Regions from separate parts of the Pristimantibacillus sp. Z349TD_6 genome, predicted to be linked through region 1. Evidence: a T-box and tRNA genes for the amino acid it is inferred to sense, from the RefSeq annotation. Region 1 holds a T-box; the other regions hold tRNA genes.
What was found. A T-box is a leader RNA that pairs with one kind of tRNA and senses whether it is charged. The one in region 1 lies ahead of metG (methionine--tRNA ligase), so its partner is inferred to be a tRNA-Met.

Region 1 (11,005 bases):
GCACCAATAGTGTCAGTAGAAATACAAAACTCCAAATCAGAATCCTCTCGATCAAATGTCAAAATATTTTCATGGTAAATCGTCATCAATTGCTTCGGAATTAATCCGTTTGCTTCCGCCTGCTGAAATAATCGTGTAAACTTCACAACCGATGCTTCCATCCCGCACGCTGATCTGCTGCGATCAGATAGGATAAGCCGCTCCGGCAAATGTTTTAATTCCACTAACACATCAAGGTTTTTAAGCTCATCGCCTAAATCCAGCAAATAATTGATTTGTTCCGATCTCTTTCCTATTAATTGTACAAGCTGCTCTAATTGTTCTATTTCAGTAATCGTGTTTCTTCGTTTTAATTCAAGCTTCTCTACTAAACTGCTTAAGCTTCCATCTTTTAAAGCAGCTTTTATTTCATCAAGCGAAAATTGCAATGTTTTCATGTCTTGGACGATTTTAATATAAAGAAGTTCGTAATTGGAGTAATACCGATAACCAGTGGATTTATCCGTATGGCTGGGTATGACCAAGCCGATCTTGTCGTAAAAGCGCAGTGTTTGAACAGCGATATTACATATCTTTGCCGCTTGGCCTATAGAGTAGAATTGATCGTTGCTCATCGAATCTATTCCCCTTTGAGAGTCTCGCCTGTTAATAAATCTATCTGCTGCAAAATGGGTTCAGCTAATTCAAGTTGTTTCGTTGCAAACTCCAGATCACCATGCCCTGCGAGAGCAAAATCCAGATTGCCTAAGGTAGACATCAATATGCGTGCAGAAACTGCAAAACCAAAAGTCTTTTTGTCAGAAACAATATCAGAATGATTCAGCATACATGTGAAAGTTGGCTCTTGTGTTCCACCAAATAAAACAAGATTGCCAACATAGGAGGCCAAATCCCAGTAGTAGGGCATTAATGATATGTCCTCAAAATCCATCCATAACCAGCCCTCCGGGCTCGGTATCAGGTTTCCTGCATGGGCATCTCCATGACTGGGTACTAACAGGCCTAGCTCCTCCCGCATCTGCTCATCCCATTTATGAAACTTCTGCAATAATGCTTGTATTCGTTCATCGGGGTTTTGTCTTAATCTTTGTGCTGATTGACAAGTGCGCTCCCAGACGCCAAGCATAGGAACATCACCTTCGAAGTCCTTCATTGCCTTAGAAAGTTTGTTAATAAGATCAACTGCTTCCTTCGGTGATGGAGGTTGCAAGGCTGCAGGAGGGACATAAGCCCACAGCGTCAGCCATGTATCTGCCACGCTATGAGGACCCGCATCAACAAGGCTAGTTGGCAGCAGCACAGGGACATTCTTGGAATGTAGGTAACGCGCTACAAGCAGCTCTCGATCCTGTATCTTGTATGCATACTCTCCATCTGCTTCTGAGAGAACAATCGCTATTCTTGCCACAATGGGATAAGGAGCTAGATGAATAATTAAATTCCCACCCTCACTAAGCACATGAGGCGTAATATCCGTTAAACCCCATTCTTTGGCCATTAATAATAATGATGAGATAAGCTCGTTTTTATTAAGCATTGCAGCAGCTCCTTAACAAAGTTATACATTTATTTTAGCCTCACTGCTGTCTCGCTCAAAGGTAAAAAACGTTTCATAGTCAACTCTAGGCAAAAACTGCCCAAACTATTTCTCAACGCTTCAAATTTATCTCATACTTCGATTAATGACATGGCTTTATGCCATTATTCAAATCAAGGCTTTTAAGATCGGGCACATCGACTTAATAAACAATGCTCAGCCGCCAAAAGCAATACGATAACCGTTATTGTCGGCAATGGTGAGCTCACTCCATCCATCTGACCAATGCGGTCCTTGCACAATCTTCACATCTTTTGAAATAAACAACTTATGTAACTGTCTTAATCCCTCTGGATTCGTGTAGCAGAAAGCATCAAAATAAAGTCCGCCTTCTACTGACGAATTGGGCCGAATATCACTTTTCATTTTAGCTTCGTGCAAAATAAAGGTCACATCGCCGTAATTCATATGAATATGTCCGCCAATATTTTCTGAAGTAAATCCGATATTTTCATAAAAATGGATGGAATCTTGTAAATCGGCTACTAGAAAAACAAATGATGGTCCTTTCAAATGAACCAAGTTTACACTATTATTTTCCACCAATAACAACTCCTAAAATTTATAATTTATTCTAACTATTGTAACAAAAAGATCCTTCAATTATCACCCTCGCAAAATATCCGTTTTATGATTTAATAGATCACTAAACAGCTGCTTCTGCACGCTGCTAATACATTCAATGTCGATATCCTCCAACTTCGTAAAAACCAACTGCAGCGACTCATTATTGCTATCCGTATGCAGTACATTCTTACCATCCTCAGCTAATTTACCTGTTAGATCTACCGCCACGTTGAAGATAAACATGACGAATACAACTTCATTGCCATCAGGATATTGATACTGCATATTGGGACCAGTATAAATGGAATACAAATCATATTCTGTTACATGCAGACCCGTTTCCTCCAGCACCTCTCTTATCATCGTTTCTTCAATTTTTTCTCCCGCTTCCATTCCGCCGCCAGGCAGACCCCAATCTCCGTAGTCTGATCTTCTCTGTAACAATATTCTTCCAGCTTCATCTTTAATAATGGCTCCGCCAGTAACGATAATTCTCTTATTCATAGGCTCACTCCCTTTTGGATTGAATCTTTAGCGCATTTGTTTCTTCCTCAATGCGACCAACGTCAATACGCTCAAACAACAGCTCTAAACCTTGAATTTTTTGATTAGCAGCTACAGTAATGAACTTCCAGCTAGGCTCAGGAAGAGTTAGAAACCTTCTTATTTTCTCGCATGAGAAAGGAATAAACGGGGTCAACAATTGAGAAAGATTCGCTATAATTTGCACGCAAGTGTTTATTGAATAAGCACAAGCCTCTCGATCTTCTTTAATCTGAATCCATGGCTTTTGTTCATCAAAATATTTGTTTACTCTGCGAATAATAGCAAAAATTAACTCAATCGCTTCCTTTAGTCGTCCATCTTCAATGCATGCACCTGACTCGACATATAAAGAAGCAATGGCTTTCATCCATTCCGCGTTCTGCTTGCTTTCAGGAACGTTTCCTTCAAAAGATTTATTTACAAACGCTAGCGTACGATTGACTAGATTGCCAAATGCGCCTAGCAACTCTCCGTTGTGACTATAAATAAATTCTCGCCATGAAAAATCAGTATCCCGCTTCTCTGGACCGTTTGCGATCAGAAAATAACGAATAGAGTCTGGTTCATAACGCTTCAAAATGTCCGGCACCCAAACCGCCCAATTATTGCTTGTCGAAAACTTTTTCCCTTCCAGCGTCATGTATTCACAAGAGATGATTCGATCAGGCAAATGATAATCCTCAGCGCCTAGAAGTACAGCCGGCCATATCAGTGTATGAAAAGGGATATTGTCTTTGCCGTGTACATAATAAGCGGTTATTTCCTCATTTCCGTCCTTCCAGAAGGCCTCCCAGCTATCGCCTTTTTCAGCAGCCCACTGCTTGCTTGCCGATAAATATCCGCTCACTGCTTCAATCCAGACGTAAATTTTTTTATCTTCGAACCCTGCAACCGGAACCTCCACGCCCCAATCTAAGTCCCTTGTCGCCGCTCGATCTTGAAGCCCCTCTGCAAGATATCTTTGCGTTAATTGTACTGCATTTTCTTTCCAATCTTTTGTTTTATTTGCATACTTAGTCAATTCAGCTTGGAAGGAAGAGAGTGCAAGATAATAATGTTCCGTTGGCCGCTCAATTGGAGGATTCCCGCAAATCTTGCATGTCTTGTCTGTCAGGTCGGCTGGGTCAAGCAAGGTTGAACAAAAATCACATTGATCGCCTCTCGCACGGTTGCTGCAAACAGGACAAATCCCTTCAACATAGCGATCCGGTAAAAATCGTTGGTCTGTTTCACAATACGTTTGTTGGATTGTTTTTTTATATAAATGTCCTTTTTCTAAAAGTGTCAAAAATAACTGTTGAACGACTTGGTGATGAAATGGCTGATCTGTTCGAGTATACAAATCATACGTAAACCCAAGCTGTTTAAAGCATTCGGCAAATTCCTGATGAAATCGATCTGCAATATCTCCCGGAGAAACACCTTCTTGAATTGCTTGCACGGCAACAGGTGTACCGTGGCAGTCACTTCCAGATACGTACAATACCTTATTTCCTTTTGCGCGGTAATAACGTGCCAACACATCCCCTGGCAATACACTCGCCAATCTTCCCAAATGCAATGAACCGTTCGCATAGGGCCAAGCACCGCCAATAAACACATTTGTCATCATAATTCCTCCTTTTTTTGACAAACAAAAAAGCCCTCATCCCAAAGGGACGAGAGCTGTGCTCACGCGGTACCACCCAATTTTATTAATGCCTTGCGACATTAACCTCTTCAGGTACGATGCTTATGCATGTATACCCTAGCACAGTAACGGGTGCGGGTTCCGGCGCAGCCTACAACCATATGAGGTTTCGATGCGCAGCTCAGAGACCATATTCCCAAAGTTATTCTTTACCCCTTTTCAGCAACCGGGGCTCTCTGTAAAAAGACATCGCCTTGGTACTCTTTCTCATCGCAGCTTTTGTTAGAATATTCAATTTATTGGAATTATACTTAATATGATATTTCAAGTCAAGGTGATTATATTACTGCCCACATCTCCTTATTCCTACCTCGCTTTATTGTATTATAACTATCGGAAAATGCCTCCAGATTGCCTCCTAATACCTGATCAATCCGACGATTGATTTCTGCTGTCAAAAAGAACTCACATCACATTGTGTAATATATGATATTGATCGCTAAACTCCGTTTCGTTCGGTAAATTTATATTTTTTTATTCCTGTATGTATGAAAAAAGGACGCCGCTTGGCATCCTCTTTGAATTTACGCTAAAGCGCATAGCTATGCTGTCACAACACTAAACCTGTACACCAATTAATTCGTACGCATCAATACCAAATGACACATTATGGGTACATTTAAGTTCTATTTTATGATCATAAAAGCAAACGGAATAGGTTATCACATACGGGGTTTCTATGTAGATCAAAGTAAGAGATAGTTGATTGCTGTCTATCCAACAAGCCTGTGTAACCACTTCCTGATCATGTGTTTCCAAATCTTTCACAAAATGATCAGTTGCATGAATGATGGTACTGAAGTTAAAAGGATACGTCTTCACACTCTGTTCGCCAAAAATTAACTTAAACTGAAATTCGTTCCCGATTGCTGCAAAATGAAGCTCAGTGAATCCTTGTTTATTATCCCTGAATGAAAAACGAAGATCATCTAAGCGAATAGGGCTAGGCTCACTTAATGATGGTATGAACGGATTAGCCATTTTCAAGAGATGCTGATCTAAATCTGTTTTTTGTTCACCATCTTCAAAGTGGATATCCATGTCTATTTGCATGAGAATATGTTCATACACTAAATCTAGCATGGTTTGAAGCTGTTTCATGGAAGAGAAGCTCGATGTTGCCGCAATGACAACCTGATGTTTGGGCGACACAAAACATAACTGCCCATACCCGCCATTTCCCATATAACAGCCATCACGACAAAGAAAAAATTGATACCCATAGCCTTGGGAAAAATCGATGCGCTCTTCGTCTCGCGATGTATCGCTTTGCACGCTGGTGGCGAGTGAAATGTATTTCTCTGAAACGATTCGCTGGCCATTAAATATGCCTTTGTCTAGCAGCATTTGCCCAAACTTAGCTATCCCTTCAGTAGGAATACTTAGTCCCATTCCCCCAGCAACGACGCCAAGCGGACAGGTTTCCCAAGAAGCGGATGAAATGCCTAGAGGCATAAACAAACGAGGCATTAAATATTCGGTTAGCTTTTGACCTGTTACTCTCTCAAGGATAGCAGACAACATATAGGTAGAATGTGTACTGTAACGGTAATAGGTTCCTGGCTTATGCTCTACATCCATTGCTAAATAGGCTTTAACCCAGTCCGTTTGCTCCGCAACGCTTCCGTAAATATTGTCATGATGGCCAGCATTCATCGATAGCAGATGGTGAATGGTCATTTCAGACAAGTTGTCAGAAATCGCAGGAGGCAGCTTATCAGGAAAAAAAGAGATAACCTTGTCCCTTAAATCCAACAGGCCCTCGTCACAAGCAATGCCTATTGCGAGAGATGTGAAGCTTTTGCTAAGTGAGAATAACAGCTGCGGCGTGCCTGGACGATAAGGATCACGATAAAACTTGGAAGTAGCCTTGCCGTTTTGCATCAAGATAAAGCTGTTCAACTTCAAGTTTAATTGCTTGATTTGACTGAAAAACGCAAGCAACGACTTTGATGATAAACCATTGTTTTCTGGTCGATCCATTTCCATAACGCTTATCAAGCCTTCAACATCGTTAATCATGAATGCAATCACCCACTCTTTTATACTCAACGAATCTACTAGCTCAATTGTTTAATAAACGTGACTCTATCGTAACCACTGCTAAAATAGTCCTTTTCATACAGGCTGACCTCAAAACCGATCCGTTGATAAAAGGTTATCGTATCTTCATTCCCCGGATGCCCTAAAGTATAAAGAATAATTTCCTTCTCTTTCAGCTCGTTTACTTTATTGCAGATGGTAGAAAGCAGAGCTTTGCCAACGCCCGCTCGTTGAAAATCCTTTTTCACGACTACGCCTACGATTTCATAAAGGCCTACTTCATTATTAAATAGGTATCCTGCATGACCTATAATTTGATTGTCATCGCTATAAGCTACATGATATTGGCTTTTGCCCGCTGGAGCTTTGGCGAAGTCCGCCCACCGAGGCGGATATCTTTCAATAACGAAATCTGGGAATTGCAGCGGATGCTCCGATAATATATTTATTACATCTTGCCTGTCGTTGTGCTCGAACAATCGAATATTCATATTGTTAAACCACCTAAACAGAACGATCTTTATTCAGCTGTTCTACAAATTCATCCTTCGTTAGACCAAATAAAATAAGATCTTTATACTCACCGTTAGTGTAAATCACTTTCCTGCGCACACCCTCTTGCTGGCAGCCCAGCTTGATCATCATGTTTGTTGAGCCTACGTTGCCTTCCAGTACATAGTCATTAAACTTATTAAGCCGTCTTTCCATAAAAGCATACTTTAAGAGAATTCTCATCGCTCTAGTCCCGTATCCCTTGCCTCGGTGATCTCTATCGATCTGTATGCCAATGCTAAACGTGCCGTTTTTCTCATCGATACTATTTAGATTTACGCCTCCAATATTTTCAGCGTTTCTATTTTCAATCGCAAACATGATGCGCCTGTTATCCGAAGAGAAATCAGCATAAGTTTCAACGAAATTTTTAGCCTCGGCAATCGTAGGCGGCAGCTCAACCGTGCACTCTAATAAGCGCCGAGCTGGCGTATCAAAGCGGTTGTAGTAATGCCCTTCCCAGTCAGCGTCTTGAATCGCTCGTAATCTGATCTCCTCATCCTGCCAAAAATATTGACTATAATCTATTTCTCTCATGTGATCCTCCCATAATCAATAATCGTATTAAGCGCTATTATACATAAAATTAATATAAAAAAGGCAATTATTTGTAATGTCCTATCAAAATAATGAGCCCTCAGGTCATTCAACCTGAGAGCTCATTTTTTGGTTACCTTGAATGTACAGTCTTGTCCCGCTTAGACAGCACGATGTTCTGGTACAATCGAACGGTTAATAGATAGTAAGCAGCATAGATAGCCGCGAACAACGAAATGGGAATCCATAAGCGATAATAAGGCTCACTTAGTATAAACGAGAAGAGGTTCATACCGACTAGAACATGCGCGAGCCCAACGATGCCAGGAAATAAAAATACGAGAAACAGCTCGTAATAGATTGAACGCGATAACCGCTCTCTCCTTACCCCTAGCTTGCTGAGCATCTCATACCGCTGAACATCCTTCGCTGCACCTGATAATATTTTGAACATCAAACAGCTCGCCATCATAGCAAGAAAGGCGATGCCAAGGAAAAAGCCCATAAAGACTGTACCGCTAGCGATACCTATTGCATTCTCATAGTTCTTGTACTTGCTCCATGATAGGTACTCCCCATTTGATTTCTCTGTTTCCAGCTGGTCTAACGCCTTCCACGACATCCGATAAGCGAGGAAGTCGCCCGTTCTTCCAATCACAACGACCTGTTCCTTCGCACCAAGCTTTGCGAAGTCTCCTGCGTCAACAAGCCTGAACTCACTTATGGGTGGCGAAATCTCCCAGATGAAACCTCTCCATTTCTGACTGGACAGCTCTTCCGTATCCGTATTATTTCCATCACTCTCAGAGCTTGCTGGAAGAGGGCCTTTGATCTGTTCTATCTCATCCCAATACTCGCGGCTCTGCCCCGAATGAACAAATGGCCGCTGGCTCTCGAGGTCCTCTTTCGCATAATAAACCATTTCGTTCTCTATTTTGTAGCGATACTTGAACTGCTCCTTGAACGGAATGGAAGCGAGTATCTTTGCTTCTTCCGCATTCGGGTTATGCACGATCGCGTCATAAACGCGGTAGCTCTCTCCCCTAATTTTCGCATCATTCACAAAAGCCATACCTCCGGCAATTGCACCAGCTCCTAGTGCAATCAGCATCGCTACTGTTGCCAGCAGCTTCGTTAAGCCGTTAATTCGGAAGCTCAGCTGACCGAAAGTGAAGGCGCCGATTCCACGTATTTGATTCCTCTTTTTCATTCTTACTACAAGTGGCGGGAGCAGCATCATAAACAGAAGGTACGTTCCGAGCGGTGTCATGAATGTGGCGGTATACAATCCAATCTCCCGCAGCTGCTCCATAAACGTAAGGGAGAAGTAACCGAGCCCGAGAGCAATTGCTCCGACGATGCTAAGTACAATTTTCCACGGGCTGCTTCCCCACAGCCGATCTGCTTGCATATTGCCATGGACAAGATGCAATACCTTCATGCGAGAAAGCTTCAGCTGATTCCATAACGCAGACAATCCAAATAAACAAGTAAAGAAGATAATAGTAAACAAAATGGCTGGTCCAAATACGGCATGGTAACCGATAAGACTCGTCTGAAGCTGCTTAGCCATGAGATGCCCCACAAGCGTGGATAAGCCAAACCCGAGCCCAAGCCCAACCGCTAGTGAAATAATGCCGAGCGCAATCGTCTCAATAAACATTAAAGTACGTATTTTACTTTTGCGTGCCCCCAGAACGAGATAGAGTCCAAATTCCCGCTGGCGCAGCGACAGCAAAAAGCTGTTGGCATAAATAATATAGAAAAAAGTGATTGCCGAGAGCAGTACCGAGCCTAATATATAGACGAGCCCTATTGAGTTGATAACTGCATTTGCCTCCGTAAAATCGCGGTTCCACGCCATCGTCTGGAACATATAAAAGATGGCTATCGACATGACAAGTCCAGCAAGCAGTACTATATAGTCCTTGAATTTGCTTTTCATGCCGGATAAAGCTAGTTTTATAAGCATGTTCTCACCTCACTGCCTTTCCGATTCGTAAGTTTCATCGGATACAGCAGCGGCAGCTGCCGAACCATAATCGCCGAGCACGTCCAAAATTTGCTTATAAAAGGATTCACGGCTGCCCGTGCGGTACAGCTCTTTCACAAGCTGACCGTCCTGTATAAATAAAATTCTTCCGCAATAGCTTGCACTGAACGCGTCATGAGTCACCATGAGAATCGATATTCGCTGTTCCTCGTTTAGGCGCTTCATCGTCTCGAGCAGACTGACCGCATTTTTCAAATCAAGCGAGCCAGTAGGCTCGTCACCCAGCAGCAACGCAGGCTCATGAACGATGGCGCGCGCCGCGGCTGTACGCTGCCGCTGCCCTCCTGAGATCATCGCTGGATATTGTTCGGCTAGCGCTGTAATACCAAGATTGTCCATAACTTGACGCACTTTAATTCGGATCTCGCTAGCAGGGACGTCCTGCAAGGACAAGGGAAGTGCGATATTCTCATAGACTGTCAGATTGTCGAGCAGATTAAAATCTTGAAAAATAAACCCAAGCCGCTGCGCCCGGAAATCCGAAAGCTCACGGGCTTTCATTCGTGTAATATCTGTTCCAGCAATTGAAATCGTACCCTCTGTTGGATTATCCAACGTCGAGATTACGTTGAGCAGTGTAGTTTTGCCCGAACCGGAAGCTCCCATAATGCCGATGAACTCTCCTTCTTCCATCGTGAACGAAATATTGTTCAGCGCATATACCTGATTCGCCTTATTGCTTCCGTATATTTTGGATATTTGTCTTATATCAATAACGGGATTTTTTGTTGTCATAGCTTAGTGACATCTCCTTCTGCCTTGGTACCTGTACGATACCCTGCACTCTACTTAGTATAAGGAAGACGCCTAAAGCGAGCTTAATGTAACCGTTAAGATTTCATAAAGATTATCTTAATACTTTTTTACGATTTAACAGACTGCTCCTGAACTTCACGCCAAAAAGCCCCAACCATGTCATCCCACGGTCGAGGCTCTTCTTCCAAGATAATTAATACTACCTTCTTTTCGTTAATTTTGCTCCGAGTTTTGCTTCTCCTTAATGAGCAATACCGATATGTATTGCAATACCGCCATGGCAAACAGCACAATCGGCATCCATATAGATTGCAGATCTTTAGCAAGTATAATGAGCAAGCAAATGGAAAGCACCCTTCCCGCATTTAGAAAAAGCTCCCGCATAACAACGGATTCTATTCGCAGCTGCCCTTTAAGAGGCAATGTACCGATTAAGCGATAATAATAGGAAGTAAGCGTATTGACGGCAAGCGGATTGCATATCGAGAACAAAATCATAAATAAGGCAACCGACCAAAATTCCACTTGAATGAGCAGCAGCGATGAACCGATGGCTACCCCAGTTGTAGACAGGAGCACATATTTGCGTACTTGCTCCTTCTGTGCTTTTCTTGAAATGACATAACCCGTCGCTACCGTAAGCGAAGAAAAGAAAACACCCAAG
Region 2 (11,005 bases), 1.2 Mb from region 1:
CATTTTGCCTTATTGGCCTAGCCAATATCCAGATAAATCACCGTTTATTATCACGAATTTAGATTATATTTATGACCAGCTTCCGCTCATTCCTTATGAGGTTTGGCTGAAGATGAAGCCTGATGCTAAAGTAGCTCCGATCGTTGAAGCACTGCAAAAGGCTGGAGTGGAAATAGCAGCTATTAAAGATGTAAGAAGCGAGCTAATCATTCAATCGAAGCTTCCAACTAGGGGCGGCGTATTCGGAATATTGAGCTTAGGTTTCCTTGTTTCGGTCATCATCACATTAGCTGGCTACGTCCTATTCTGGTTCTTCAATCTCTCAGGGCGTGTTGTCCAATTCGGGGTATTGCGGGCAATGGGATTATCGCGAAGACAGCTTACGGGGATGCTGCTTCTGGAGCAGTTATTTACAGCAGGACTTGCGATTGGACTTGGCGTGTTAATTGGTAAAGGTGTGAGCTTGCTCTTTCTGCCATTCTTGCAAACGACAGAAAACGTTGCAGAAACAGTACCGCCTTTCCGAGTCATATTCGAGTCTAGCGATACGAACCAATTGTTCATAGTTGTCGGATTTATGATGCTGACCGGCGCATTGCTGCTCTTCCTGCACATACGCAGGCTCAGAGTGCATCAAGCGGTCAAGATGGGAGAAGAACGATGACAACAGCGATGATCGATTGCGAAGGTCTAGTGAAAATTTACAAGACAGACGATCTAGAGGTCGTTGCCCTACAAGGCTTGAACCTAAAAGTAAACGAAGGCGAGCTAATGGCTATCATCGGCAACAGCGGCAGCGGGAAATCGACGCTTCTGAATACGTTGGGCGGTCTTGACCGCCCTTCAGCCGGCCAGGTGCATGTAGGTCCTTGGGATCTTCTGAAGATTTCCGAAGAGGATCTAGTGAAATACAAGAGGGAGACGGTAGGATTTATTTGGCAAAATAATGCCAGAAACCTGCTGCCTTATCTTACTGCCCTCGAAAATGTAGAAATGCCGATGATGCTCTCGGGGAAGGTTGATCGCGCATATGCGAAGCAGCTGCTTGAATGGGTTGGCTTGAAGGAGCGAATGCATAACAAGCTCCATCAATTGTCAGGCGGTGAGCAGCAAAGGGTTGCCATTGCCATATCACTGTCGAATCGCCCGAAGCTTCTGCTTGCGGATGAGCCGACTGGTTCGGTTGATACGGCTACCTCCGATTTGATAATGGGTATTTTCCGCAGGTTGAATCGCGAAATCGGTATTACCATCGTCATTGTAACGCATGACTTGACGCTTGCAGGCAAGGTAGACCGAGTGGTTGCCATTCGCGATGGCTTGACGAGCACCGAGTTTATTAAACGCAATCCGAATATTAATCTTGATGGAGGTGAGGCAGAGCTTCCAGCTGTTAGCAGCGGACTGCAGTCTGTGCATGAAGCCTATGTCGTGGTAGATCGCGTTGGACGTTTACAAGTGCCTAAGGAATATTTATCTGCTCTTAATATTAAAGACAAAGCAACGATGGAATTTGACGGCGAGCGGATTATTATTACTCCGCCTAAATCACTAGGGGGTTAAAACCAAATGAATAATAAAAGATTGTCAGGCAAGCGAATTCGCAAATTTACTTTAGTATCGTTAACACTTACCTTGCTTATTGGCCTGCTTGCAGCGTGCAGCAGCGGCTCAGACAGCTCAACAGAAAAACGGGTTTTACGTATTGGCGTGCTTTATGGCGGTGCGGATAATGAGCCGTATTTCCGTCAGCAATACACGGATATGTATGAAATGTCTCATCCTAACATTGAGTTCCAAATCGTAGGCGCAATCAACTATGATGATCAACGCTTTGAACAGCAAGATCCTGCAAAGCCAACAAAGCAGCCAGATCCGTATGAAAAAATGAAAGAAATGCTTACTGGATCAAATCCAGTCGATGTTGTTGTTCTGGATTACAATATGCTTCGTCGGATGACACAAGACAACTTGTTGCAACCGCTGGATCCATTAGTAGCACAAGATAAATTCGACTTGTCGGATTATGTTCCAACTGTTGTTGAAGGCATAAAAGCTGCTGGTGACGGCGGATTGTATGCATTGACGCCAACCTTCAACTCTTCTGCACTTTACTACAACAAAAAAATGTTTACTGATGCTGGTGTAACTCCTCCGACAAACAAAATGGAGTGGACTGAAGTTCTTAACTTGGCACGTCAAGTGGCAAAAGGTGAAGGCGTGGACCGTAAATTTGGATTCTCCTTCAATCGCTGGTCCAATGACGGCTTTAGCAATGCGCAGTCTTATAGCCAAGCATTGCAGCTGAAAATGTGGGATGACAAAGGCGAGAAAATGCTCGTCAATAGCGATCAGTGGGAAAATGTATGGAGCACTGTTGCATCACTGTATCAAGAAGAAGTGATTCCTACACAAGAATTTATGAATAAAATGTATGAGAAGCAAAACGCTGAAGGCGGCAATGACCCATTCTATGGTGATTTGTTCATCAAAGGCAAAATTGCGATGACGATCGGTGATTATGGTTATATTAATGAGCTTAAGAGAGCTTCGGACAACGCTTCGAAAATTAAAGATTTTGAAGCTGTTGATTGGGACGTTGTGACAGTTCCCGTTTCTCCAAGCGATCCAGAAGTGGGCAGCAGTATTTCATTGAGCCAGTTGATGGGTATTAACAACAAAGCTCAAAACGATAAAGACGCTTGGGATTTCATCAAGTTCTCCAACAGCAAGGAATGGGCTAAGCTGAAATCGAGAAGTCTATATGAAATGGTTGCACGTAAGGAATTTTTGACGCCAATCGGCGGTTTGCAATACAATATTGACGCATTTACTTCACTTAAACCAATGCCAGCTGTAGATAATGACAAAATCTTCCGTGAGAAACCAGGCGTATGGGAAGCTCAACAACCTGGCTATGAATTGTTCCAGGCCGTAATCGAGAAGAAAAAATCTGCTCGTGAAGCGCTAGCTGAGTGGGAAACACGCGGAAATGCGGTTTTGGAAAAAATTAAAAACAATCCAACTGGAGAAGGCAACGGCGGCGGAGTCGAAATTATGCCGATGCCAAGATAATTTGAAATAAGAAAGAAGCCCGTAATCGACCTCTGCGTCGTTTGCGGGCTTTTTCCTTAATATTTGTCTAACCTCGTAATAGAAAGGACTGGTAAGCGGTCCAAGAGCCGTTCTCGGTCTGATACATCAGATGTATGCGATCAATTCTCGAAGTAAGATCAATGGACTGCATGCGCAGATTTCCGAATAAATCATGCAGCTCATCAGCTGAGATTTCTTGCCCTATCGTGACATGTGGCGTGTAAACATATTTGGGCTCGACAATGGCCAGCGGACCGCTGCATACGCTCTCCTGGAGCTTCTGCATGGAAACGGTGTCTTCAAGCGCTAAATAGAGCACATGACTTACAGGAAAAAAAGTAGATACACGGTTCAAATGGATAGAGAAAGCAGGCAGCTTAGATGTTGTTTGCTCTAAATGAGCGACTGCAAGCTGCAATTCATCGTCTGACCAATCTTCTGCGTATCGTACTGTCAAATGAGCAGGTACAGCTGTGTAATGCGGATCATGGCGTCTTCGCCAGCTATTAGCGAAGTCCTGTACATGCTTTTCGGGGAAAACAACAATTCCATATAACATGGTCTTCAGCTCCTTCGAAATGACCTATTTTGAGTATACCCCATTTGCATGTATGATCCCAATTTTGGGGTATTCTAATGTATACAGCCTTTATTGGAGTGATAAGCATCAGCTACTCCAATAAGATAGCGGAGGGATGACATGAGATGGGTATATTGGGTTCGCCTATATGAAACCAAATTTCAAGCGGGTTGTTTGGTTAGGAGAATGGAGAATGACGGTTGGATGTACGGCTATGAAACTCCGCATGAGGTAGAGGTATTTCGATCCCGAAAAGGGCGATACGGCGTGAGGTTTATACCATAAAAAATAAAAAGAAAATAAATTAGAATATTTTGCTTGACTTAAAACACACCTATATAGTATATTATTTTATGTCGCCAATTCAACTGGCTTTGCTCAAATGGATATACGTCGCGGGGTGGAGCAGCCCGGTAGCTCGTCGGGCTCATAACCCGAAGGCCGCAGGTTCAAATCCTGCCCCCGCAACCAACCTTTCGATGAATACGTTGAAATATACGTTTTTCGAGGGCCCTTAGCTCAGTTGGTTAGAGCGGTCGGCTCATAACCGATTGGTCGGGGGTTCGAGTCCCTCAGGGCCCACCATAAGCAAAACCTTTACAACATGCCGGGGTGGCGGAACTGGCAGACGCACAGGACTTAAAATCCTGCGATGGGTGACCATCGTACGGGTTCGATTCCCGTCCTCGGCATACCTCGAAGACATTGACGAGTCAATGATTTTCACGAAGTACATAAGATGTACGCACGATAAAAGAACCTCTTTTCTAGAATCTGACTTGTCAGTTCTGAGGAAAGGAGGTTTTTTTATTGTTAGGTACTTAATATCTAGCAATTTAATTTAATATGTTAATTTCTAAAGCTGTTAAGTAAATTATAGGCTGGCAGTAATTAATTTATAGCAGCTTGTCTCGCAGCATTATGGGCTAACCTATGGAGTGTATTGTTTTTCTTGTGCTTGCTTATGTATTTTATTTGTATGTGAACGTTGGGATACATATTATTTAAATGATGTAGAACTGCCAATATTTCATCTCTAGCTTCTTTATAATGTGAATGAGAAAAATAATCTTTTGATAAAATGTTTGCGATTTGACTGCAATCAGTATAGATAATAGCGAACTTCGGCTCATACTCCGTCAGCGCACTTGCAAGTATTTCAAGACTGTAACGAACAGCAAGCAGTTCACCGTAATTGGAACCATCAATATGTTCCATCAGAATTTTTTTGGCAGTAATGCGTATCGTTCTATTGAAGACAAAGCAACAAGCTGCTCCATGATTATTTTGCGCAACGAAACCGGAGTAATCACAATACAAACAAATCATACTCTTGTTCACAATGTTTTGTCTTAAACGGGGATTGGCATATGCTCTTTTTATTAGCAATTCTGTTGTAGTATCCACAAAATCGATCCTCCAGATTGTATTCCTTCTTTCATTATTTTAATCATCGTCAAAAAAGAGATGGGTTAGTCTTCAAATGGGATAGCTTCGAAATATTTTTTACTTTAAGGATAGGCGAATGGATTAAGGTATACATCGGAGCTGATAAGCGTAAGTTTTAATAGGAATGTGTCTGAATAAGGGAGTAACATTAATGATGTAATACTGGAGGGGACTCGGCATGAATGCAGGTTTTTGGATTCGATTAGGAGCTTCGTTGCTGGATGGCATTATTATTGGCATTCCATTAGCCATTATTTCATTATTATTTACAGGAGGAAATGAAGGTAGAGATTATTTTACAGATGTGGTCTCATTCCTTTACTCGTTACTTGTACCGGTATTTTGGAGCGGCTATACCATTGGGAAAAGGATATGCGGCGTACAGATTAGAAAACTGGATGGCTCACCTCCAGGAATAGGCACCATGTTATTGCGTAATGTTGTCGGTGGACTCGTTTATGGATTAACATTAGGTATTGCTGTGATCGTCAGCGCCTTTATGGTCGGTTTGCGCGAGGACAAAAGAGCGATTCATGATTTTATAGCAGGAACAGAAGTGGTGCATTCTGATTAGACTGTCTTATGAGCTCGTTGCGATATTATGCAGCGAGCTTTTTTATTATACTTTTGGCATTTGCCACGATATTTAATGAGGGAACATTTTTGCTTTCTCTATTTTGAATGAAGTAAACTAAGAGTTGTATTGAAATACATGAGCGATAAGGGAAGTAGGTGGATGATTGATGCAGCACAAGAACGAGGAGACTTCACTTAAGCTAAGCGCGCGTCGACTCTATGCGGAGATATTCTCTTTAAAGGACACGCTTTACAATGATCTTCTACATCGGTTTAAGGATGATGTATCACTCACAGAAAAAGCGGAGCAGTGGAAAACCGGCATAATGGCAGCCGCGATCTCTACAGCGCTCTACAGCTCTTCTCTGGGAGGAAACAAGGAGTTTCCTTATGTCTATTCCTATTTGAAAATAAAGCTTAAAACGTATCATTCTGAAGGGGAAGCAGCGATAGAGGACTGTATGTCTGTCATTTCAGGCCTATTAAATGAAGCTGATTACGAGCCTGATTCATATTCCGAAGGAATCGCTTTATGGCTTTATTTTAGTATTCAAGGAAAAGAGTCGTTTGTAGAAGAAGAGACGGTTCCATATTTGCTTACTGGACAATATATTAATCAAGTTTTTTATAATTGGTTCGATAAGCAGAGCTAATAAAGGCTGCTTATTCAAAAACGATTGCGTTTGAAGGGGATATTAATGTTTATGAATACGTTAGCAAATGATTGGGCGCAGAAATTGCAGAGTGAGCTTGAAGCGCCTTATATGCAAGAGCTTTTTGTCATATTGGCAGAAAAATATAAAACGACCACGGTTTATCCGGAAGCAGAAAATATATACAATGCACTTCATCATACATCCTATGAGCAGACGAAAGTGGTCATTTTAGGACAAGACCCCTATCATGGACCAAAGCAGGCGCATGGGCTTAGCTTCTCCGTGCAGCCAGGATTAAAGGTACCTCCTTCGCTAAAAAACATTTACAAAGAGCTGGAGTCGGATGTAGGGGCCACTGTGCCTGACCATGGAAGCTTGCTTTCATGGGCTAAGCAAGGAGTGCTGCTTCTAAATACAGTGCTTACGGTGGAGGATGGCAATCCTAATTCTCATCAAGGGATAGGGTGGGAGCAATTTACCGATCAAATTATTGCCGCTCTAAACGATAGGGAGAAGCCAGTGGTATTTATACTTTGGGGCAAGAATGCAGAAGCGAAAGCGAAGCATATTAATGGGGACAAGCATCATTTAATTATTTCACCGCATCCAAGCCCATTTGCAGCGCGCAAAGGTTTTTTTGGAAGCAAACCATTCTCCAGGACAAATCGTTTCCTAGAATCGATTGGAAGCGAGCCGATTGACTGGTCGATTCCGATGCTGAATGAGCTTGAAAGCAAATAAAAAAAAGACTTCTCAACTGTCTGATGGTTATAAGACAGGTAGAGAAGTCTTTCTTGTTTTAATTGATGATGATCGCTTTGCCTGTTGACGATTCACTCGATCCCATAGATTGCGAGGATTGGGTGAGTACTGGCTTTAGCTTAGCATCAATATAAGTGGAGGCGGATACATCTGTAATAACTTGAGGATACATTTTATCAGGATCAGGCATGACCAATTCTACATTGATGAAAGCTTGATCACCTTCGAAAGCAATAGAGGTAATACGGAAACCATAACCGGGATGTCCTACTTGTGTGCTTACGGTTACTTTATTGATTTGCGGGTTTACCGCCTCAATGGAAAGCTTCAGGTCGAGGCTCGGTTGCTCAGGCTTAGTTGGAATCGGAACCGTCTCCTTTACAAATGTAATGGCGTCATATAGCCAGCCTGCTGCTTCACCGCGGAAAATAGCTTTTTTAGGATAAAACTTGTTCGCACTATCCAATGTGACGATTTTGCTTATGAGAAGCTTTTGAATGCTGTCCATGTAGGTTTTGTTCACATCAGCCGCATCTTCCAACTGCATGAAAATTTCAATAAAGGCGTAATCGCCTTTCGTCATCATAGCTTTAAACAAATGATGAGCAAATTGCTCGCGGGTCATGATGTCGTTAGCTTTGACCGATTTTGGAATTTCTAGACCATTAATACTCGCGATGATAAAAGCTTGCGAATACCAAGCGTTATCTTTTATGTTTGTAAAATAGTCGCTTGCTTTAGGTTCTTTAATGAAGCGGATATGGTTGATATTAATATCTAGCCCTTTAACGATCAAAGAAACGCCTTCGGCATAAGTGAGCTTGCCTTTAGGATTAAACTTGTCATGTTTATCTCCGCTTATTATGCCCATCTTCTTAAGCTCGTTAATTTTATGCTCGTTTACGTCATTTTTAACGTCCTTGAATGCCCATACGGATTGTCCAAGAGTGAAGAGCATCATTGCAACCAGTGTCATTGTCAGTATCAATCGTCTTTTCATACGGTCACCTCTTCTTTTATTTGCTGCAGCACTTACTTGACGTCGTTAAAAGACAAATTGTTGCAATTATTATACAATCATTATGACCGATTCCACTTTTGTGGAGACATCTTGATAAGAGTGGAGAGTCAGAAAAATCTGTAAAGAAATATGTTGACTTGGCGTCTTGCAGCTGATATATTATTAATTGTCGCTAACATGATCTGGTAGCTCAGCTGGGAGAGCACTATCTTGACAGGGTAGGGGTCACAGGTTCGAACCCTGTTCAGATCATACAAACAAAAAACCCGCAAACCCTTATAATATATGGGATTGCGGGTTTTTCCTTTCTCGAATAACTCAATCATCATCACGTGGTTTTGACTGTGATACGAATTTGATACGTAAGAATTCCAAATAAAAGGCTGACCGACACGAATATCAAACTTTGGATTTCTGCTTATTCTTGTTAAGCTGCATCAGGTTCCTTTGATGAGAGGTGATTCCAATGAATCAACAAAATCCAATTTATTTTCTCATACAAGTTATACTCCCGTTGGCTTTGGTCTTTCTATCCATCTACATCTATACGAATAGGATGACCAAAACGACACATTTTGTTTGTCCGTTGTGTCGCAGTCGTTTTAAATTATCAAAAGTAGGCTTTGCATCGGCACTAAAGACGGGAGTATTTAATGAGCGAATCGTAACTTGTCCTGTTTGCGGCTATAAAGGCAGGATGCCCATTTTAAAGGATTAGGAGTTTTAACTTGGAATAAGAACAGGGTAGGGGTCACAGGTTCGAACCCATGTAGATCTACATAACTTAAACTTCGGAAGCCTTGATAATCAAGGCTTTTTTTGTTTAATGATCGCTACAGTACTTACGTTGTGGTAAGTAGGTGAACGAAAAGTGCATACTTCCGCAATGCGGCGATGCGATCTATACTCTAGTTCAGAAACAAATACCGCTCAAGGAGGGCAATACATTGAAAACACTCGTTATTATTACACATCCAAACATGGAAGCATCCATCGTCAATAAACGCTGGGCGGAGGAGCTTCGTAAATATCCCGACAAATATACGGTTCACGATCTGCACAGAGCCTATCCCGACGGAAAAATCGACGTGGAAAAGGAACAACAGTTGATTGAAGCGCATAGCCATTTAGTTTTGCAGTTCCCTGTTTACTGGTTCAGTTCTCCACCGCTGCTTAAACAATGGCTTGATGAGGTGCTGACTTACGGGTGGGCATACGGGTCAAAGGGCGATAAATTAAGAAATCGAAAAACCGCTCTAGCTGTAACCGCCGGTGGAAGGGAAAAAGACTTTACCGAGGAAGGGAAACTCCGTTACGGACTTGACCAACTCCTATCTCCCTTTGACACGACATTTTTATATTGCGGCGCCGATTATCGTTCCTTCTATGCCTTCTATGGCGCAGAATACGAGACCGAAGGAGATCCAGATTACTTAAGGAAATTAGATATTAGCGCGCAGTGTTATGTTGATTTTATTGATCGTCTTTAATTAGTGGTGAAAAGAAAAGCAGCATTTCCATCCATGGAAATGCTGCTTTTCTTCTTGAGTGTTTATATCGAAAGCGGAATTGTTGCCGCCTGCGCGGCTGGTATGCCGTTTTTTTCTCCCCATTGGCACATGATATCCAGTACCGGAATTATCGTTTGCCCCAACTCGGTCAAGGAATACTCAACTTTGGGAGGGATTTGTGGGAATTCCTCGCGGCTGACAATGCCGTCTGTCTCCAACTCTTTTAACATCACGCTTAATGTTTTAAAGGATATAGTGCCGATTCTCCGTTGCAGCTCATTGAACCGCATGACCTTGTTTTCGGAGAGCCAGTACAATATGGTCATTTTATATTTGCCGCCAATAACAGACAATGTGTAGCCGAAGCCAGTGTCTTTGGGTTGAATGCCAGATGGTATACAGTTTTCAACCTGCATGGGCTGTTATCCTCCTTTTGAAATATTCGACGAAAAAGGCAGGTGCTGCCGTGTCTCTATGCTAAGAATTCGCTTTCTCTGTAATTGACAATTCACTGAAAAATCAACCTGGGAGCTATAGACTTACTATACCATTTCGAAATGATTAGTTCAAAACACTCAGGCAGTAAAAAGGTGCTTGATATAGCAAATGAGAAACTTCATGTACTACCATCTCATAGATATTAAATAGAGCTAATATTAAAAGTATTTTTTAGCAATCTATTATAAGTATCAATTATTTGAAAAAGAATTGACGTTGTATGACAAATTTTTCTAAGACAACCCTTAGAATCTGTGGTAATATGTAGAAAATTGTTGAAAGGGGAAAAATTGATGAAAAAAGTTCAAATCTTTACATTACTCGCACTCCTATTGCTAGTTTTATCAGCATGCGGGGGATCAGAAACCAATAATGCAGCCAAATCATCGAATAACAATCAAGCAAGCACGGTGGATGGCAAGGAGACTGAGGCTACTGAAACACCCAAAGAAACGGAAACTCCGCCTACGGAGGAACCGAAAGAAGCATCCTTCAAGCCAGGTGATAAATTCAAATTAGGCACTTGGGAAATTACCCTTGAATCATTTGAGTTTAATCAAAAAGTGAGTAGTGATATGTTTTCCTCAAGCGCTGATGAAGGCAATAAATTTATTGTATTAAATTATAATGTTACCAATAATGGCAAAGAGGCAAATGATTTTACTGCAATGATAAATGGTATTCGAATGAAAGCTATCTTTAAAGGCGAGTATGAATATGATTACACTGTAACTATGATCGATGGAGACTTGAGTCAAAATAGTATTAAACCATTAGCGAGCAAAAAAGGTTTTGTTGTAATCGAAGTTCCAGACTCGGTTGCTAGTTCCAATGAAAGTCTTGTAATTAAGCTTGA
Region 3 (11,005 bases), 990 kb from region 1:
GTTAAACATTCTCCTCGTCCCCCTTCTTTTCCTTTATTTACGTTCCTTTGACAGCAGCTAACGGTTTGCATTTCGCTACAACCTGCGCAAGCCCCGCACCGACTACACTCTCAATGATTTGATCTACATCCTTGTATGCCTGCGGTGATTCATCGACCAGCGATTCCATAGAGCGCTGGTTTACGACGATTTCATCATCCGTGCCTACACGCATTGCAATAGCCACCTCTTCTACCGATACGAGCTGCTTCGTTGCGTTACGTGACCTGATTCGTCCTGCGCCATGACAGATGGAATAGTGATTCGCTTTCCCTTCAGCGCTTCCGACCATAATATACGAGGCAGTGCCCATCGATCCTGGTATAAGCGCCGGATGCCCCGTGCAAAGGTAAGGCTCAGGGTTATCCGGATGTCCTGCCGGCAGCGCTCTTGTTGCACCCTTCCGATGCACGAAAAACGATTGCTCATCCTGCTCTTCCTCCCATGCGTAGTTATGCATGAGATCATACAGCGTGCGCAGCTCAAATTTGGAGCCGAATACATCCTTGCCAGCCTCCCTGACAGCATAAGCAATCAAGTGGCGATTCACGACCGCATAATTTAAGGCCGAGTACATGAGGTTGACATACGTTTGTCCGAGCGGATGGGATAACGGCGCATATAGCAGCTTAGGATCCGCGGTGCCTATGCCTTCCTGACGCATCATTTTGGCAATGTCCGTGCTGCAATATTGACTGACCGCACCGCCCCAAGCCCGCGAGCCAGAATGAATCATAATGACCACTTGGCCGTCGAACAGCCCCCATGCTTCGGCAATTTCTCTGTTTTCCTCGGCAATTTCAATCGTTTGAATTTCTACAAAATGATTGCCGCCGCCAAGTGTGCCGAGCTGGCGATGCGCGCGATGCCAGACAACTTCCGGAAACTTATCCAGCACCTCTTCGTCAAAATCAAAGCGGCTGCTTTCCACATGGGTTAAGGAGGTTGCTTTGCGCGGCGTGTAGGCATCAGGAATATATTTTTTCGGCAAGCCGTGCAAGCCCTTCTTCACGATATTCTCAAGTCTAATATCTGAGAAGTAACCTCTTGCATGCTCCTCGACTGGCATATATTTCTCAATAGCCTTAACCAGCTTGCGACGCAGCTTCACTTCCTTCAAATCATCCTTATGCAGATTTGTAAGCTGTACGCGCATCCCGCATCCGATATCGCTGCCTACGATGGAAGGAGATACGTAGCCATCACTCGCATTCCATACCGCTGTTGTACCGATACAGGTTCCCACGCCAACATGCACATCAGGCGTATAACTCATATATACTTGATTCGGTATTTGTAAGTTGTTGTTCGCCATTTCAAACACTTTATAATCCAAGGACGCGAATAGCTCTGGTCCTGCATAAACATGCACCTGCCCCGAAGGCAGCTTTACTTGCTGATAATACGTTTCTTTCATATCCGATAATCTCCTCAAAATTCAAATGAACACAAAAAAGCCATGGACCCCAAAAAGTCCATGGCTTAATCTTGCGCCTTTATTTCCCAATCATTGCAGCTTGCAGCATACAAGATTTTAGAAAATAGTCACAGGCCCCGTAGAGGCCGATGAAATGGACTTGCTATATTTAGTTGCATGATTACGTTCAAAATTTAGTCCGAACATTGTCATCGACCTCCTTTCATTTGATTTACATCATAATAATCTGATCACCCAACTTCTGTCAACACATTTATAATAAACCAAAAATAAGATGCTCGAAGGAGCATCTTATTTTCACGGATAAATAACTTATAAATGAGCCAATAAGTTTGCGCGTACTTCAGCCAGCGTCAAATCGCGAACTAGCTTCCCATCTTCAAACACTACTTCCAGCTGATCCTCTGCTTTACGAGCTTCATATTCCTCTGCGCTAAGATTGTCAGTATAGGCAAATTCCCCATCCTGCTTCGTAACGAGGACAAGACCTGTCTGCGACTTCTTCACGCCATTATCTGTTTTGGGATCCTTATAGATTTTGCGCTCCTCGCCATTCACAATGGTAAACGTCGATTTTAATGCGAAGCCGAATGTATCCCGCGTGTTGTACTGGTAAGTAAACGAACCGATACCATACACCATATTCGTCGATGCAAAACCTTTTGCTGCCAGCTTCTCGCAAATTTCCTTGCAGCGCGAAATCGTAATCGCATCTCCATAGATTGCCCCGATGTGGCTATCTAGCTGCTTATACCCCTTCTCCGTAACCGTGCCGCCAAAAATATCCCAGAGTATTTCAATAACGCCTTTGCGCTCGAATTCACTCTCACCATCCGGGTCGCCGCAAATGATTTTGACCGGATCTCCGCTGTCGGGACGAATGACCACCTTGCCGTCCCTGCTCATAATATCATCCTTCAAGCCGCGAATGACCACGTCCAGCACACTCCATAAATCCCAAGTATCCGACACGATCGAGACAAAGTCATTTGGGTATACCTCTTTGATCAAATAGCGGTACGATGCCATCTCATCGCGTCCGTGCGCGCACATAACGCTGTGCTCGGTTGCCGGAATCGACGTACCTACCAATTCTTTTTCTATATTCGCATTATAATAGTTTTCCAAATACAATATCGCTGGTATCGTATCTGTTCCCGTGAACGATAGGAGATGGCCTGCGCTGCTGCCGAGCGCCGATTCAAGCGCACCCATGCCGCGCATCGAGAAATCATGACCTTGGAACGGTACGCCTGCTGTATCGCCGTTTGTCTGCAGCGCATAGGCTTCTAAAATTTTGCGATATTCAAAAGCTAGCGTAGCGCTCGTAGCCGGCATCCACAGCTGGCACGACATCAACGTCTCCAAATAGTTCGTCAGCCAGAAAAATTCCGGCTTCGTGTTCTCAATAGTCAGCATTGGTACTCTTATCGGTACTAATGCACCTTCTTTAATCGCCTTAATCTTGATCGGCAAATATCCAAGATCGTGCAGCTCCTCAATATGCGATGCATCGGGATTCGCTTCTCCAAGCGCATATTGAATGAGCCTCTTGTACTCATGCGCTACCTCTGCCTTTGTTCTTGCAAAGAAGTGCTCATTAAAATAATCGATGAGATATTGTTTGATAAACGATTGGAAGCCAAAAGCGACAACCTCGTTAATATCATCTAGTCGGCTTGTGCGAGCGGTCCACGTCGAGTAAACGAGCTCCGTTCCTTTTGGATACTGATTTTTATGGCTCACCTTGTAAAAGTCACATAGCAGCGTAGCTGGATAAACAAATCTTTGCGTCATCTTATAGGCCTCCCATTGCGAATACGTGAATTTTGTCATGCTCTGCTTGATGAAGTATGGTATCGGTCGTGTACACCTTATCAATAAGATCCGTTTCTAATATTTTCCCTTTGTAGATCGAATGCTCGCAGTGTCCTACCAGCAAATAAATATGCGTGGCTCCAAGTGCCTTCAGCTTCTCTGCGCTAAGCATAAACGTGCCGCCATACGAACAAAGATCATCAACAATGATGGCCTTAAAGCCCTCACTCGGGGTATGTCCAACGACATCCAGACTCTTGATTTGGCCGGTCTGAAAATCTCTCGCTTTGTAGCCTACCAGCTGCTGGTAGCCTTGAACCTTGCTGTAACGTTTCTGCGCCCCTGCATCAGGGAAAAAAAGATAGTCCTTCTCCGAATCAAAACCTACTTCGTTCGCGACTTGCTCAAGCAGCTGAATCGTTGGATATTTGCCGATACTGCGATCGATCAGCGCCAGCGATACATCGGAATGCGGCTCGATAATCGTAACCGACTCAAAGTTCATGTTATTGATAAAGGCAGCTGTATATTTTAACGTAAAGGCAGAAGTACCTTCGACTCGATCCATTCGGCTGTACGGCAAATAATAAATGGTCAACGTACATTTAACGCGCCGATCATCGAGATAGCTCTTGATGAACATCAGCTTAACCAGATCGCCATCATTCTCATATTTCCATACGATCGTATTGAATTCCGCCATATGCGTAAGAATTTCATCGCCATTTATGAGCGTCTCCCCATTCGGAAACTGTTTTAACCCAAGCTCTACTCCATTAAACTTCAGCATGACATCACTCTCCTCGTACGCGTTCAGCTATAAATAGACAATCTTGGCTCTTCCTTTGAAAAAAGGTACAATTGCGCTGCTCGCTGCGAATATTGATTGGATTGCTTCGGATTTCCATTTGCGTCCGTAGCCTCCTCAATAATCGTGCTGCGACTTTTCGTTGACGTCAATTTGCGAATGAAATTTTTCTCCTCAAAGTCAGGAACAACCGTTTTTATTACCTGATACAGCTCACTAAGCGTAAACTCCTCTGGCAGAAACTCCTTCGCTATCTTCGTAGTCAGCATTTTCTTGCGAATCTCTTGCAGCGCGTCGGTCAAGATTTGCTTATGGTCAAACGCCAAATCCATTTGAAGCGCTTCTTCGACTGTAAACAATTGCACATCTGATGCATCCACAGCCGCAGCTCTTTTCTCAAGTGTACATTCGTTAACGAGAGCTAGAAATGCATGCGAGATAATCCAGCCCCTTGGATCACGGCCAGGCGTGCTATACACGTTAAAATATTCAATATGCACGTCCTCAACCGCTGTCTCTTCTTGCAGCTCGCGTATAGCACATTCATATACCGTCTCATTTTCCATCGTAAAGCCGCCTGGCAGCGCCCACTGCCCTTCGAAGGGCCATATGTTCCGCTTAATCAGCAGCACCTGCAGCTCCCTCGTAGGCAGCGCCTTCTTAGGCGTTTGCCTTTCTGTCGTTACGATCGTAAAGATGACGATATCTGCTGGTGCGCCATCAGGTGATCGGTAATGATCTGCTGCGTAATTGGATTCATTTTCGACCATTGCTGCTGCACTCCGATCTGTTTCATTTTTTCGATTTGATATTATCATAATGACATTATTAAATTCCTTTGTCAACGGCTGATGTGAAAAATAGGCAATTAGTCACGAATAAGGGTATAAAAAAAGAAGCGGCTGCACGCCGCTCCTGTTATATTATTTCGTTTCTATAGCATCCGCAGGGTAGACGAGTCCAATCTGCTTTCTTGCCTCATCCATAATCTCCAGCGTCACGAGTGAATTTGCAAACGTGTTAATGGATGACTCCGTACGGCCAGCTTTAATCAGCTCGATAAATTCCTTCGCTTCATAGTACATCGACTTGCTATTTGAAGGCTGCGAAATATTTTCGCTTGTCCCGTTGCGGTATTGGATTTCAACCTTCCCTATTTCACTGATCTTGTCGATTACGATACTGCCGTTCTCCCCTTGAATCTCAGATGGCAGCGATGAATGTGTAATTTTGGAATACATGATGACCGCATCCATGCTCTCATACTGAAGAACGATGCTTCCTTCCCCATCCACGCCAGAGTCCAGCATGACACCAGTCGCTTTAATTACATCCGGCTTGCCAAATAAGGCTACAAGCGGGTAGACGCAATAAATGCCAAGATCCATAAGCGCCCCGTTTGAGAATACAGGGTTAAAAGCATTAAGCACCGTACCCGCCTTATAGGCATCGTACCTAGACGAATACTGGCAATAGCTCGCAAAATAACGCCGTATCGTTCCAAGCTTGTCGATGTTGTCTTGTACAGCCTTAAACCCGGGCAGCATCGTCGACTTTAACGCCTCCATGAGCAGCACGCCGTTTTCCTTCGCAGCCGCAATCATCTGGCGCAGCTCATGCGCATTCGAAGCGATCGGCTTCTCGCAGAGCACATGAATGCCATGCTTCATGCAAGCAATCGCATGAGCGGCATGAAATGAGTTTGGACTAGCAATGTATACCGCATCAATTTGTCCACTTGCCGCCATCTCTTCGATATCCGTAAATGTAGCAGCAATACTATGTTTTTCCGCAAATGTACTCGCTGTTTCTATCGAACGCGAATAGACAGCAGCTAGTTTGAAATCTTCGACCTCGCTCGCTGCAGAAATAAATGACTCCGTAATCCAGTTTGTACCGATAACGCCGAATCTGATCATAATCGTCTCTCCTTGAAAAATAGATTTATTGGCTAATCGCTTATTATATTTTTATGAAATGAGGAAAGTCTTCTTCTGTTTATTATAGCCATGCCAAGGACTGCCTGTCCAAATGATTCAGCTGCATTTTGACATTTTGTATAATCTGTATTAACATCTCTAATACAAATGATACTTTATTGCTAGGGGTGATCCGATGATTATGACGCTCGACTACAACAGTGATATACCGATCTACGTCCAGCTCCGCAACCAAGTTGTCATCGGAATTGGCGTAGGCGGACTCAATTATGGGGAGAAATTGCCAACGGTAAGACAGCTCGCCGATGATTTAGGGGTAAATGCCATGACCGTAAACAAAGCCTATGCCCTTCTCAAAAACGAGGGATACATATCTATTGATCGCCGTCATGGGGCCAAGGTACGCACCGAATGGAGCAAGCAAGCCGATTTTAGCCAAAAGCTGGAGTATGAATTAAAGCTTGTTATTTCTGAGGCTAGTCTTAAAGGTATCGAGCAAGAACAATTTATGCACATTTGCTCGAACATCTTTAAAGCCGCAATGAGCAAAAATCATCCCCTGCCAGAATAGGAGACCTTTCATGAACAATATTATTTTAATCGTTCCAGCAGCTATTGCCTACATCACTATTCTTGTTATGTTTTTGAAGCAAGCCGTACCAAGCAATCATATATTGTTTGGCGTAACATTTCCTGCACATGCCTTCGAGGATGCAGAAATGAAGCAGCTTCAAGAAAAATATAAAAAATCATATTTTGTGTATGCTGGCATTACGTTAATAACCTTAGTGCCTTTTTTCCTGCTCGATAAATACTTTTCATTAGCCTTTACTTACATGCTGCTTTGGTTTGCAATTTTTTTGTATACATCCAAACTTCCTTTCAACAAAATCCATCATAAAGCCGCTGTGCTCAAACGGGATAAACAATGGTTTGTCGGAGAAAAACGAGTGATCCGCATTGATACCAAAGTAACGCAGCTCAAAAAATCGGTGCTTGTTTCTCCTTATTGGTTCCTAATTCCCGCACTTTTATCTGTCGTCCCTATTATCGTTTCCTTGTTTAACAGCGACGTTCTCTTAAAAATGACCGGCATTGCCTCACTCGCGATGACTGCGATCTTATACGTCATTTACATTGCCTTTGGCAAAATGAAAACGAAGGTGTACAGCAAAAACCACGACATCAACGCCGCTATTAACCGCGCAGCACGTCGTTATTGGTCCATGCTTTGGCCTAGCCTTGCTGTTTTTGAGAGCATTAATGCTTTTGTTGCTTATATGATTTTAACACAGGGGAGCTCGCTGAGCTTTACGCAGTGGATGATTGGTATTGTCATGGTATCCCTCTTGCCGCTATGCAGCATCTTTTTTGTACATAACAAGATACAGGCGGTTGAAGAAAGCCTTGCCGAAACAGACGGCCAAAGTATTGTAGCCGATGACGACCACTACTGGATTAATGGCTCTACTTACTACAACCCGGATGATCAGACGATCATGGTTCCTAAGCGTGTTGGAATTGGTACAACGGTCAATATGGCAACCCGGGCCGGAAAATGGATTCAATACGGCGGCATCGTGCTTGTCCTTGTAATCGTCATTCCTTTGACTGCTTTTATTGTGCAATCTGACAATACAGCTCCTACTCTAACTATTAAAGAGGACGGTATTGTGTCCATCGATTATCCTTTATACGATTACAGCTTTAATTTAAGTGATGTTAAGGGAATTACGCTTGAAGAAACGCTCCCAAGCGGATTTAGAACAAATGGCACAGCGACAGCCGAATATGCCCGTGGCAACTTTTCCTTAGAGAAGCTGGGTGCTGCCAAGCTATATGTATTTAAAAACTCACCGCCGTACATTACCATGCAGCTTGACGGCTTAACCGTTATTTTTAATGAGAAAGACGCCGCCAGAACGAAGGAGCTTTTCGAACAACTAACGGCTAGTAAGCTTTAATGCTCATACGGTACTCAACTGCTGTTATGTTCGTGCTATTAGAACGCGTCTCCACCATACACGAATTGATCCAGAGATGCTAAAGACTGCTCGTTTAGAGGCGTGGAGTTGTCAAAATAAAGCACTGAGGATGCTGGAATGTTCCATTTCAGCTCTCTCCTCACTAAAGACGGACTAAACTCGCTCCAGTTGTCCAGCTTATACTGATCGAGTATAGATCCCCTTTGCACAATTCGTTCATAATGCACCTTGTCGTCACGGAGATAAACGAATACGACCTTTACCTCAACGTCTGATAAAGAGGCCCCGATTGCGAAGAGCTCCTGCTCAATCCAGTCCGGGGTCTCTGTTTCTTTCGTGAAGGGCCCGATTACAAATATATCGCCGTCATTAGCAATATTCTCAAGTGCAGCATCCATCGTAATGCGATAGCCTAAATCGCGGCACAGTTTCTTATAGAGACTTGAATCTCGGTCATTCGGATCAAGTCCTGCCTGCATCATAAGCGCAACAGCTGCCGGCCTAAGCACCGTATCCATATCAATAATGGCCACACTGCGCCTCTTTGCCAGCGCTTTTGCCAATGTCGTCTTGCCTGCTCCTGCACCGCCTACAAAAAATACTAATTTGCGCATCGCGAACCCCTCATCATTATTAATGTCTTATTCATAACAAAAAAACACCCTGCATTGCAAGGTGTTTTGGATGTGTAAAATTGGAGCGGAAGACGGGAATCGAACCCGCGACCCTCGCCTTGGCAAGGCGATGCTCTACCGCTGAGCCACTTCCGCATATAAATGGCTGGGGATTCAGGGATCGAACCTGAGAATGACGGAGTCAAAGTCCGTTGCCTTACCGCTTGGCTAATCCCCAACATATATTTTGTTACTCTTCTTGTAAAAGTGGCGGAGCTGACGGGATTCGAACCCGCGGTCTCCTGCGTGACAGGCAGGCATGTTGGGCCACTACACCACAGCTCCGTATGTAAGCTCGGATAAATCCGAAAGTGAAACCTTGGTTTGGTTGCGGGGGCAGGATTTGAACCTGCGGCCTTCGGGTTATGAGCCCGACGAGCTACCGGGCTGCTCCACCCCGCGTCAATTACTACTAAAGCTATTGATTTACAGAACATTCACTAATGCATGCATTAGCAAGTTGCGCCCTGAAAACTGGATACGAAAGATTAGGCTTGCTGAAGCCTTTATGCTGCTGTCTACTGGATGTATGGGTCACAGTAAACGTGTTTAGGATAAGCCCTCGACCGATTAGTATTCGTCAGCTACACACATTGCTGTGCTTCCACCCCGAACCTATCAACCTCGTCGTCTTCAAGGGGTCTTACATACTGGGAAATCTCATCTTGAGGGGGGCTTCACGCTTAGATGCTTTCAGCGCTTATCCCGTCCGTACTTGGCTACCCAGCGGTGCTCCTGGCGGAACAACTGGTACACCAGCGGTACGTCCATCCCGGTCCTCTCGTACTAAGGACAGCTCCTCTCAAATTTCCTGCGCCCGCGACAGATAGGGACCGAACTGTCTCACGACGTTCTGAACCCAGCTCGCGTACCGCTTTAATGGGCGAACAGCCCAACCCTTGGGACCTACTTCAGCCCCAGGATGCGATGAGCCGACATCGAGGTGCCAAACCTCCCCGTCGATGTGGACTCTTGGGGGAGATAAGCCTGTTATCCCCAGGGTAGCTTTTATCCGTTGAGCGATGGCCCTTCCATTCGGTACCACCGGATCACTAAGCCCTACTTTCGTACCTGCTCGACTTGTAGGTCTCGCAGTCAAGCTCCCTTATGCCTTTGCACTCTTCGAATGATTTCCAACCATTCTGAGGGAACCTTTGGGCGCCTCCGTTACATTTTAGGAGGCGACCGCCCCAGTCAAACTGTCCACCTGACACGGTCCCCGAACCGGTTTCACGGTTCTAGGTTAGAACTCCGATACGATCAGGGTGGTATCCCAACGTTGCCTCCACACAAGCTGGCGCTCATGCTTCAAAGGCTCCCACCTATCCTGTACAGATCGTACCAAAGTTCAATATCAAGTTACAGTAAAGCTCCATGGGGTCTTTCCGTCTTGTCGCGGGTAACCTGCATCTTCACAGGTATTAAAATTTCACCGGATCTCTCGTTGAGACAGCGCCCAAGTCGTTACGCCATTCGTGCGGGTCAGAATTTACCTGACAAGGAATTTCGCTACCTTAGGACCGTTATAGTTACGGCCGCCGTTTACTGGGGCTTCGGTTCACAGCTTCGGATTTCTCCTAACCGCTCCCCTTAACCTTCCAGCACCGGGCAGGCGTCAGCCCGTATACTTCGCCTTACGGCTTCGCACAGACCTGTGTTTTTGCTAAACAGTCGCTTGGGCCTTTTCACTGCGGCCCCCTCGGGCTATTCACCCTACCGAGGCACCCCTTCTCCCGAAGTTACGGGGTCATTTTGCCGAGTTCCTTAACGAGAGTTCTTCCGCGCGCCTTAGCATGCTCTGCTCGCCTACCTGTGTCGGTTTGCGGTACGGGCACCTAGATCTCACTAGAGGCTTTTCTTGACAGCCGGAGTACATGACCTTCGCTACTGCAATTTTCGCTCCCCATCACAGCCCAGCCTTATGATCGACGGATTTGCCTATCGATCAGCCTCACTGCTTGGACGGACTATTCCATCAGTCCGCGTCACTGCCCTTCTGTGTCACCCCATTGCTCAAACGATCCTCGGTGGTACAGGAATTTCAACCTGTTGTCCATCCACTACGCCTTTCGGCCTCGCGTTAGGTCCCGACTTACCCTGAGAGGACGAGCCTTCCTCAGGAACCCTTAGGCTTTCGGCGGACAAGATTCTCACTTGTCTTTTCGTTACTCATACCGGCATTCTCACTTGAATACAGTCCACCAGTCCTCACGGTCCAACTTCAATCCGTATTCAACGCTCCCCTACCCAAGTACCATACGGTACATGTCATAGCTTCGGTGGTGTGTTTAGCCCCGTTACAT

Region 2: it encodes a tRNA-Met, which carries the amino acid that the T-box ahead of metG (methionine--tRNA ligase) is inferred to sense. The anticodon was not compared.
Region 3: it encodes a tRNA-Met, which carries the amino acid that the T-box ahead of metG (methionine--tRNA ligase) is inferred to sense. The anticodon was not compared.

Annotation. Positions count from the first base shown of each region.
Region 1 covers NZ_CM149662.1:2,249,841-2,260,845, reverse strand. The annotation lists gene AC0VYE_RS09750 (MerR family transcriptional regulator) at 1-614, opposite strand, end outside; gene AC0VYE_RS09745 (phosphotransferase) at 620-1,537, opposite strand; gene AC0VYE_RS09740 (VOC family protein) at 1,754-2,140, opposite strand; gene AC0VYE_RS09735 (NUDIX domain-containing protein) at 2,204-2,668, opposite strand; gene metG (methionine--tRNA ligase) at 2,673-4,319, opposite strand; T-box leader at 4,362-4,623, opposite strand; gene AC0VYE_RS09725 (serine hydrolase domain-containing protein) at 4,959-6,422, opposite strand; gene AC0VYE_RS09720 (GNAT family N-acetyltransferase) at 6,461-6,934, opposite strand; gene AC0VYE_RS09715 (GNAT family N-acetyltransferase) at 6,948-7,532, opposite strand; gene AC0VYE_RS09710 (FtsX-like permease family protein) at 7,666-9,504, opposite strand; gene AC0VYE_RS09705 (ABC transporter ATP-binding protein) at 9,514-10,320, opposite strand; gene AC0VYE_RS09700 (MFS transporter) at 10,555-11,005, opposite strand, start outside.
Region 2 covers NZ_CM149662.1:3,431,553-3,442,557, forward strand. The annotation lists gene AC0VYE_RS14605 (ABC transporter permease) at 1-664, shown strand, start outside; gene AC0VYE_RS14610 (ABC transporter ATP-binding protein) at 673-1,563, shown strand; gene AC0VYE_RS14615 (ABC transporter substrate-binding protein) at 1,570-3,075, shown strand; gene AC0VYE_RS14620 (2'-5' RNA ligase family protein) at 3,143-3,655, opposite strand; tRNA gene AC0VYE_RS14625 (tRNA-Met) at 4,071-4,147, shown strand; tRNA gene AC0VYE_RS14630 (tRNA-Ile) at 4,185-4,261, shown strand; tRNA gene AC0VYE_RS14635 (tRNA-Leu) at 4,283-4,368, shown strand; gene AC0VYE_RS14640 (RNase H family protein) at 4,568-5,083, opposite strand; gene AC0VYE_RS14645 (RDD family protein) at 5,304-5,699, shown strand; gene AC0VYE_RS14650 (hypothetical protein) at 5,869-6,354, shown strand; gene AC0VYE_RS14655 (uracil-DNA glycosylase) at 6,406-7,098, shown strand; gene AC0VYE_RS14660 (S-layer homology domain-containing protein) at 7,157-8,119, opposite strand; tRNA gene AC0VYE_RS14665 (tRNA-Val) at 8,320-8,392, shown strand; gene AC0VYE_RS14670 (hypothetical protein) at 8,607-8,858, shown strand; gene AC0VYE_RS14675 (NAD(P)H-dependent oxidoreductase) at 9,088-9,630, shown strand; gene AC0VYE_RS14680 (winged helix-turn-helix transcriptional regulator) at 9,693-10,067, opposite strand; gene AC0VYE_RS14685 (DUF4352 domain-containing protein) at 10,443-11,005, shown strand, end outside.
Region 3 covers NZ_CM149662.1:1,257,815-1,268,819, reverse strand. The annotation lists gene AC0VYE_RS05430 (RtcB family protein) at 38-1,456, opposite strand; gene AC0VYE_RS05425 (nicotinate phosphoribosyltransferase) at 1,790-3,274, opposite strand; gene AC0VYE_RS05420 (ribose-phosphate pyrophosphokinase) at 3,276-4,085, opposite strand; gene AC0VYE_RS05415 (NUDIX domain-containing protein) at 4,109-4,873, opposite strand; gene AC0VYE_RS05410 (Gfo/Idh/MocA family protein) at 5,027-6,022, opposite strand; gene AC0VYE_RS05405 (GntR family transcriptional regulator) at 6,219-6,614, shown strand; gene AC0VYE_RS05400 (DUF5808 domain-containing protein) at 6,625-8,007, shown strand; gene AC0VYE_RS05395 (P-loop nucleotide/nucleoside kinase family protein) at 8,046-8,642, opposite strand; tRNA gene AC0VYE_RS05390 (tRNA-Gly) at 8,724-8,798, opposite strand; tRNA gene AC0VYE_RS05385 (tRNA-Gln) at 8,806-8,880, opposite strand; tRNA gene AC0VYE_RS05380 (tRNA-Asp) at 8,911-8,987, opposite strand; tRNA gene AC0VYE_RS05375 (tRNA-Met) at 9,028-9,104, opposite strand; rRNA gene AC0VYE_RS05370 (23S ribosomal RNA) at 9,253-11,005, opposite strand, start outside.